DNA from 2 places in the Arthrobacter sp. UNCCL28 genome. Region 1 is predicted to be linked to the other one. Evidence: riboswitches for the same ligand, from Rfam matches in the RefSeq annotation. Region 1 holds a riboswitch; the other holds the start of a gene.
The links. A riboswitch is a leader RNA that binds a small molecule or an ion and turns the genes downstream of it on or off. The one in region 1 is predicted to bind glycine.

Region 1 (4,152 bases):
CTACAAATGGCCGAGCCGTTTAGACGAATGTCTAAGTCCCGCTGAACCGCGCGGCAGGACCCAACACAAAGGCCAGGAACCGGAGCGGAAACATGGCGATTACCGTCGCTGAACTCATCGCAGAGCCGCAACTCGGACTCACCCTCCTGGCCGGAAAAGCCGGCCTGGACAACCGCATCACCTGGGCCCACACCTCAGACCTGCCCAAGCTCTGGGAATGGGTCACCGGCGGAGAACTCATGATGACCAACGGCCTCTCCATACCCGCCGACGCAGCAGGCCAGGTGGCGCTCGCCGAGGCCCTCATGGACAGCGGCGCCAGTGCGCTGGCCATTGGCGAGAAAATGCACGCACCGCCCCTCACTCGGAAATTCCTGGCCGCCTGCGAGCAGCTCCCCTTGCCCCTGATCAACATCCCGTACCCGCTGCCATTCATCGCGATAGCCCGGTCGGTAGCCGAGTCCTCCCTGCTCGAAGAGTCGCGCCGGCTGCGGCAAACGGCCCGCGTCTACGATCTCCTCCGCACCGCCGGAGCCTCCGAGGACCACTGGCAAAGCCTGGTCCAGCGGCTGGCCACCGAACTCGACGCGGACCTGTTCGTGGTGGACCGCCGTTGCCTCCACCCCTGGCATCCCGACGGGCAGTCCCTCCCGGTGTTCCTGGCCGAAGAGTGGGCTCCCTTGTCCGGGCAGGTATCCCTCGCGGGGAAGAACTTCCAATGGCACCGCATCCGCGGCCGGCACGTGCTCACCATGGACATTCCCACCCATGCCAACGCGCTCCTGGTGGTGCTGCCCAACAACGAACCGCACCCGGACGCCGTCGTGCTTCTCCATGCCGCAACGGTGCTGGGACTGCAGTTGTCGCGCATTGTCTTGTCCCTGGAAGGCCGCCATCGCCTTGCCGGCGAGTTCCTGCTGCAGGCCATGGACGGGCGCCTCGGGGCCGCGGAGATGGAGAGCCGGCTGGCTGCATTCGACGTTCCGCCCGAGGAATTCCTGCTCGCCTCCCTGACGGCGGCCGCCGAACCAAAAGCGACCGACCAAAAAACTGCGGACGACGGCGACAAGCTGGCCAACGTACACATCGAACTGTGGCGGCACGGGGTTGCGTCGGCATCGCTGAAGCGGAACAACAGGCTCCACGTGGTGGTCCCGGCAGGCGTGCCGGACGACGTCCTGGTTCATTGCGCCGGCCTGGAAACCTCGATCGGAATCAGCGCACCGGCAGCAGTGTCCACTATCCAACGCGCATTGCAGGAGTCCCTCTGGGCACTTGGTTCCGCCCGGGCCAACAAGCTGGGGCTGGCCCGCTATGCCGAAGGGCCGTCGTGGCTTGGGCTTACCGGATTCGAGGAAGGAACGGCGCTGGTGAGACGGTTGCTCGGGCCGATTTTCGACTACGAACAGAGCCAGGAAGGCGACCTCATCCTGACGTTGAGGACGTATTTGGACTCGCAGCGTTCCTGGCAAAAGACCGCGGCTGCGCTCTTCGCCCACCGGCAAACCATCATTTACCGGATGCGGAAAATCGGCGAACTGACGGGGCTGGACATGGGGGAAACGTCCACAGTTGCCCAGCTCTGGTTCGCCCTGCAGATCCACGAGGCGATGCATCAGTAGCCACACCTTGCTTGCGCTTTTTCGCGGGAAGCGGCTATGGTGTGAAGCGTGTCACTCATGGTGATGCAACGCTTTTGATCTGCGGCGGGAGAGTCCTGCCGGTACATCCAGTCGGGCGCCGTAGGAGCAAATCCTCCCCAGGAATCTCTCAGGCCCATGTACCGCCGCGGGTAGGCAACTCTGGAAAGCAGTCCGGGTAACCGGGCTCACCGACGGTGCAAGCAGACGGCATGTGGAAACACAGTCTGCGGAATCTCTCAGGTCCAATACAGAGCGGGGAGGAACCCCACATCATCGTGGCGCTCACTGGGCGCCTGAATCATGGAGTTCCTCTTGACTGTTCAATCAACCCCCACCGCCTTCGCGGACCGGCACATCGGCGCCCGCCGCCAAGCCGATGTTGACACCATGCTCAAGGCCATCGGCTACGACTCTGTCGACGGACTCGTGGACGTCGCCGTCCCTGATTCCATCCGCCAGGACACGGCCCTGAAGTTGCAGGACGCCCTTACCGAGGTGCAGGTCCTCGCCGAGCTCCGCAAGCTCGCGTCCAAGAACAAGACCGCCGTTCAAATGATCGGCCAGGGCTACTACGACACCGTCACGCCCCCGGTCATCCGCCGCAACATCCTCGAAGCACCCGCATGGTACACGGCGTACACGCCCTACCAGCCGGAGATTTCCCAGGGCCGCCTCGAAGCGCTGCTGAACTTCCAGACCATGGTGCAGGACCTCACGGGGCTGCCGGTTGCCAACGCGTCGTTGCTGGATGAAGCCACTGCCGTGGCCGAGGCTGTGCTGTTGATGCGCCGGGCCAACAAGTCCAAGACGGCCAAGGACGGCAAGACGGTCCTGGACGCCGACCTCCTTCCGCAGACCATCGCCATTGTGAAGGGCCGCGCCGAGGCTCTTGGCTTCGAGGTTGTCATCACTGACCTTTCGGCAAGCCTTCCCGATGGCGACATCAACGGCATCGTCCTTCAGCAGCCCGGTGTTTCGGGCCGCGTGTTCGACCACTCCGCTGTGATCGCATCCGCGAAGGAACGCGGCGCGCTGGTCACAGTTGCCGCTGATTTGCTGGCGCTCACCCTCATCACGCCCCCCGGCGAACAAGGTGCGGACATCGCCGTCGGAACTGCGCAGCGCTTTGGTGTCCCGCTGTTCTTCGGCGGCCCGCACGCCGCGTACATGGCCGTCCGCGAAGGCATGGAACGCACCCTCCCGGGCAGGATCGTGGGTGTGTCCAAGGACAACGCCGGCGTCCCCGCTTACCGCCTCGCCCTGCAGACCCGCGAGCAGCACATCCGCCGCGAAAAGGCGACGTCCAACATCTGCACCGCACAGGCCCTGCTTGCGATTGTTGCCTCCATGTACGCGGTGTACCACGGTCCCGAAGGCTTGAAGTCGATCGCCGAGACAGTCCACGGCCACGCCCGCGTTTTGGCCGCGACCCTGCAGAAAGCCGGCCGCGAACTCATCTCCGAATCCTTCTTCGACACCCTCACGGTCCGCGTGCCGGGCAAGGCAGACAAGGTCATCGCCGCCGCCGAAGCCCGCGGCATCAACCTGCGCCTCATCGACGCGGACACTGTTGGCGTTTCCGTTGATGAAACCACGACGCCGGAGGTCCTCTCCGCTGTGGCCGTCGCCTTTGGTGCCGGCCCGGTAGGGGACGCCACCGGATTCGAATTGCCCGCTGAGGTAGTCCGCACCTCCGATTTCCTCCAGCACCCGGTGTTCAACACGCACCGTTCCGAGACGCAGCTGTTGCGCTATATCCGCAAGCTGTCAGACCGGGACCTCGCGCTGGACCGCACCATGATCCCGCTGGGCTCGTGCACCATGAAGCTGAACGCCACCGCTGAGATGGAAGCCATTTCCTGGCCCGAGTTCGCCTCCATCCACCCGTTCGCTCCGGACCACCAGACAGCGGGCTGGCGCGAGCTGATCGAGGACCTCGAAGCGGACCTGACGGAGATCACCGGCTACGACCAGGTTTCCATCCAGCCGAACGCCGGTTCCCAGGGCGAGCTCGCGGGACTCCTGGCGATCCGCGGCTACCACCTGTCCCGTGGCGACGAGCAGCGCAACGTCTGCCTCATTCCTGCCTCGGCCCACGGTACCAACGCAGCCTCGGCAGTGCTGGCCGGCATGAAGGTTGTTGTGGTGGCCACGGCTGCTGATGGGACTATCGATCACGCGGACCTTGCCGCCAAGATCGAGGCCAACCGCGAGGTGTTGTCGGCCATCATGATCACCTACCCGTCCACGCACGGTGTGTACGATGCCGACGTCCGCGAAGTCTGCGACGCCATCCACGCAGCCGGCGGCCAGGTGTACGTTGACGGCGCCAACTTGAACGCGCTGGTTGGCCTTGCCCAGCCGGGCAAGTTCGGCGGCGACGTGTCCCACCTGAACCTGCACAAGACGTTCTGCATCCCCCACGGCGGCGGCGGCCCGGGTGTCGGGCCGGTTGCTGCGAAGGCACACCTGGCTCCGTTCATGCCGGGCGACGCGAACAAAGCAGCGC
Region 2 (4,152 bases), on a different contig from region 1:
AAGACGGGGCCGCTGCCGTGGTCGCCCACCATCACAATCAAGTAGCCCACGGCGCTGAGTGTCAGGCCGGCGGCCACCACGTATCCGGGGCGGACACGCCTGACCAGCGGCACCACCAGCAGGCCGGCGATGACTGTTGCCAGGAGGGCGGGAATCATGGCGATTCCGGCTTCCATTGGTGACTGACCCTCAACAAGCTGCAGGTGCTGGGCGAAGAAGTAGATGAAGCCTGTCATGGAGAAGAGCGACAGGACGTTCGCCACGATTGCAGTGCTGAAGACCTTGTTATTGAACAGGGCAACGTCCAGCATGGGGTTCTCGATCCGCTGCTGGCGACGCACAAACAGAATGCCCATCACCAGGCCGAAGCCCATGAATGCGGCCGCGGACGCCCCGAAGCCGTGGACTGCGAATTCCTTGATGCCGTAGACGAACGGAGCCATGGTGACCACGGAAAGGACAATGCTGGCCACGTCCACGCGGCCGGGATTGGCGTCCTTGGATTCCGGAATGAGTGCCCTGCCGAAAACAAGAAGCGGCAGGAGCAGGAAAGCGGCCACGAGGAAGACCGCACCCCACCAGAAGTGCTCTACCAACCAACCGCCGAAGATGGGTCCAAGGGCGGCACCACCGGAGAAACCGGCAGCCCAGACAGCGATGGCAAGCCGGCGCCGGTTGGGATCGGCGAAGATGTTCCGGATCAAGGACAGCGTTGAGGGCATCAGCATGGCGCCGAAGACGCCAAGGCCGGCGCGTCCTGCAATGAGCCACTCAGCCGAAGGCGCGAAAGCTGTAGCAGCCGAAACCGCCGCGAAGCCCGTGCTGCCGATCAGCAGCAGCCGCCGTCGTCCGATCCTGTCGCCGAGGTTGCCCATGGATACCAGCAACGCGGCAAGAACCAGCGGGTAGGCGTCAACGATCCAGAGCAATTGGACGCCGCCGACGTCCAGGGAGCGGGCAATTTCGGGCAGGGCAAAGGTGAGCGCGGTGTTGTCGACGGCCACCAGCAGCACCGGAAACATCAGGAGTGCCAGAGCCGTCCAGTCGCGCCACGGTGCTGCCTGGCCCTTAACGGGATCAGCGGAACGGGGTGCTTGGGTTGGGGACGGCGAGAACATTCCACTACTGTACCGTCCAGACGGTATAGTTTCAACTGACCAGCCCCATGAGCCTTTAGGGAATGATGGACACATGCCACGAAAACCAGTTGCCCGGGACGCGGTCCTGGATGCCTTTGAAGCCCTCCTTATAGAGGTAGGGGAGAGGGCTGCCACCCTCGACGCCGTTGCCAAACGTGCCGGGGTATCCAAAGGTGGGCTGCTCTACCACTTCCCCAACAAGGAAGCGCTGATCACGGCACTGTTGGAACGCCTGGACTTACTCGCCGATGAAGACACTGAACTAATGAAGGCAGCACCCGATGGTTCGGCTGCCTACTTCATCCGGTCATCGCTCTGGGCAGATACCCCCATGGACAGGGCCTTCGTCGCTGCCACCCGCCTGGCTGAAGTGGCCCACGAGGAAACCCGCCGCCGGTTCGCCGCCATCCAGCAGCGCTGGCTGGACGTGCTGGCCGAAGACGTCGGACCGGAGGTTGCCAAGGCCGTCAGCTATATGGGCGACGGCCTCTATTTCAATGCCATCTTTGAAGGCGGCCAGGAAGGCGGCAACGCCGGGCGGGAGGCCGACGTCGAAATCCTGCTCGGGGTCCTGGAGCGGCTGCGGAAGTAGTGATTCATCCATTTGCTGCAGAGCCCGGCGCGTAGGACAATTAACTCTTGTGGCGTGCCCAACAAGGTGCCCACCTACAACTGAACATGCCTTTGATCTGCGGCGGGAGAGTCCTGCAAGCAAGTGATGCAGGCGCCGTAGGAGCAAACCCTCCCCAGGAATCTCTCAGGCCCACGCACCGCCGCGGCAAGGCAACTCTGGAAAGCAGCAGGCACTCAGCACACCTCAGGGTGGATGGGCGCTGTGCTCACCGACGGTGCAAGCGATGGTTGTTCACGCAACCCGCGGAAACTCTCAGGTCCAATACAGAGCGGGGAGGAACCCAGCCGCTGTGGCGTACCCAAACGCCGCCCAAGTAATGGAGTTCCTTCGTGACGGTTAGTTCTGCCTCCACCACCTTCGTCGATCGGCATATTGGCGCCCGCCGCCAGTCCGAGATTGAGACCATGCTCAAGTCCGTCGGCTACGACACCGTCGATTCGCTGGTCGACACCGCCGTTCCGAACGATATCCGCCAGGATGTTGCCCTCACCCTGGAAAACGCGCTGAGCGAAGTCGAGGTTCTTGCCGAACTGCGCAAGCTCGCATCCAAGAACAAGACTGCCGTCCAGATGATCGGCCAGGGCTACTATGACACCGTGACCCCGCCGGTGATCCGCCGCAACATCCTTGAGTCCCCGGCCTGGTACACCGCCTACACCCCGTACCAGCCGGAAATCTCCCAGGGCCGCCTTGAAGCGCTGCTGAACTTCCAGACCATGGTCCAGGACCTGGTTGGCCTGCCCATCGCCAACGCCTCCCTGCTTGACGAAGCAACCGCCGTTGCCGAAGCCGTCCTCATGATGCGCCGCGCCAACAAGAACAAGGCTGTCCAGGACGGCAAGACCGTCCTCGATGCCGACTGCCTCCCGCAGACCATCGCCATCGTCAAGGGCCGCGCCGAAGCACTCGGCTTCGAGGTTGAGGTCGCCGATCTCTCCCTGGGCCTCCCGGAAGGAGCCATCAACGGCGTTGTCCTGCAGCAGCCCGGCGTTTCCGGCCGCGTGTTCGACCACTCTGCTGTCATTGCTGAAGCCAAGGAACGCGGCGCGCTGGTCACGGTCGCAGCCGACCTCCTCTCCCTGACGCTCATCACCCCTCCCGGTGAGCAGGGCGCCGATATTGCTGTTGGTTCCGCGCAGCGCCTGGGTGTTCCGCTGTTCTTCGGCGGCCCGCACGCGGCCTACATGGCCGTCCAGAAGGGCCTGGAGCGTTCCATGCCCGGCCGTCTGGTGGGCGTTTCGAAGGACGACGCCGGTGTCCCCGCCTACCGCTTGGCGCTGCAGACACGTGAGCAGCACATCCGCCGCGAGAAGGCCACCTCCAACATCTGCACCGCGCAGGCACTGCTGGCCATCGTGGCCTCCATGTACGCCGTTTACCACGGCCCGGAGGGTTTGAAGGCGATTGCCGAGACCGCCCACAGCCACGCCCGCACCCTCGCAGCGTCACTGAAGGCTGCCGGCGTCGAGGTCCTTCACGGTTCCTTCTTCGACACCATCACGGTCCGCGTCCCGGGCAAGGCTGCAGAGATCGTCGCTGCTGCCGAGGCCAAGGGCATCAACCTGCGCGGCGTTGACGCTGACACTGTTGGTATCTCTGTTGATGAGACCACCACGTCAGAGGTTGTCGCTGACGTCGCTGCTGTCTTCGGGGCTTCGGTTTCCGAAGCCGTTGAAGGCTTCGCGCTTGAAGCTTCCGTGGAGCGCACCAGCGACTTCATGCAGCACCCGGTGTTCAACACGCACCGCTCCGAAACCCAGCTCCTGCGCTACATCCGGAAGCTCTCGGACCGGGACCTCGCGCTGGACCGCACCATGATCCCGCTGGGTTCGTGCACCATGAAGCTGAACGCCACCGCTGAGATGGAAGCCATTTCCTGGCCCGAGTTCGCCTCCATCCACCCGTTCGCTCCGGATTCCCAGACCGAGGGCTGGCGTGAACTCATCACGGACCTCGAATCCCAGCTGACCGAGATCACCGGCTACGACCAGGTTTCCATCCAGCCGAACGCCGGTTCCCAGGGCGAGCTCGCGGGTCTGTTGGCCATCCGTGGCTACCACCTGTCCCGTGGCGACGAGCAGCGCAACGTCTGCCTCATTCCCGCGTCCGCCCACGGCACCAACGCGGCCTCGGCAGTGCTGGCCGGGATGAAGGTTGTTGTGGTGGCCACGGCTGCTGACGGCACGATCGATCACGCGGACCTTGCCGCCAAGATCGAGGCCAACCGCGAGGTGTTGTCGGCCATCATGATCACCTACCCGTCCACGCATGGTGTGTACGATGCCGACGTCCGCGAAGTCTGCGACGCCATCCACGCAGCCGGCGGTCAGGTCTACATTGACGGCGCAAACCTCAACGCCCTTGTTGGGCTCGCTCAGC

Region 2: linked by a shared signal. The riboswitch ahead of gcvP (aminomethyl-transferring glycine dehydrogenase) and the one ahead of gcvP (aminomethyl-transferring glycine dehydrogenase) in region 1 are both predicted to bind glycine.

Annotation. Positions count from the first base shown of each region.
Region 1 covers NZ_FMWE01000008.1:5,504-9,655, reverse strand. The annotation lists gene BLQ01_RS18360 (PucR family transcriptional regulator) at 93-1,622, shown strand; glycine riboswitch at 1,698-1,796, shown strand; gene gcvP (aminomethyl-transferring glycine dehydrogenase) at 1,956-4,152, shown strand, end outside.
Region 2 covers NZ_FMWE01000014.1:40,765-44,916, forward strand. The annotation lists gene BLQ01_RS21545 (MFS transporter) at 1-1,118, opposite strand, end outside; gene BLQ01_RS21550 (TetR/AcrR family transcriptional regulator) at 1,192-1,731, shown strand; glycine riboswitch at 1,825-1,922, shown strand; gene gcvP (aminomethyl-transferring glycine dehydrogenase) at 2,103-4,152, shown strand, end outside.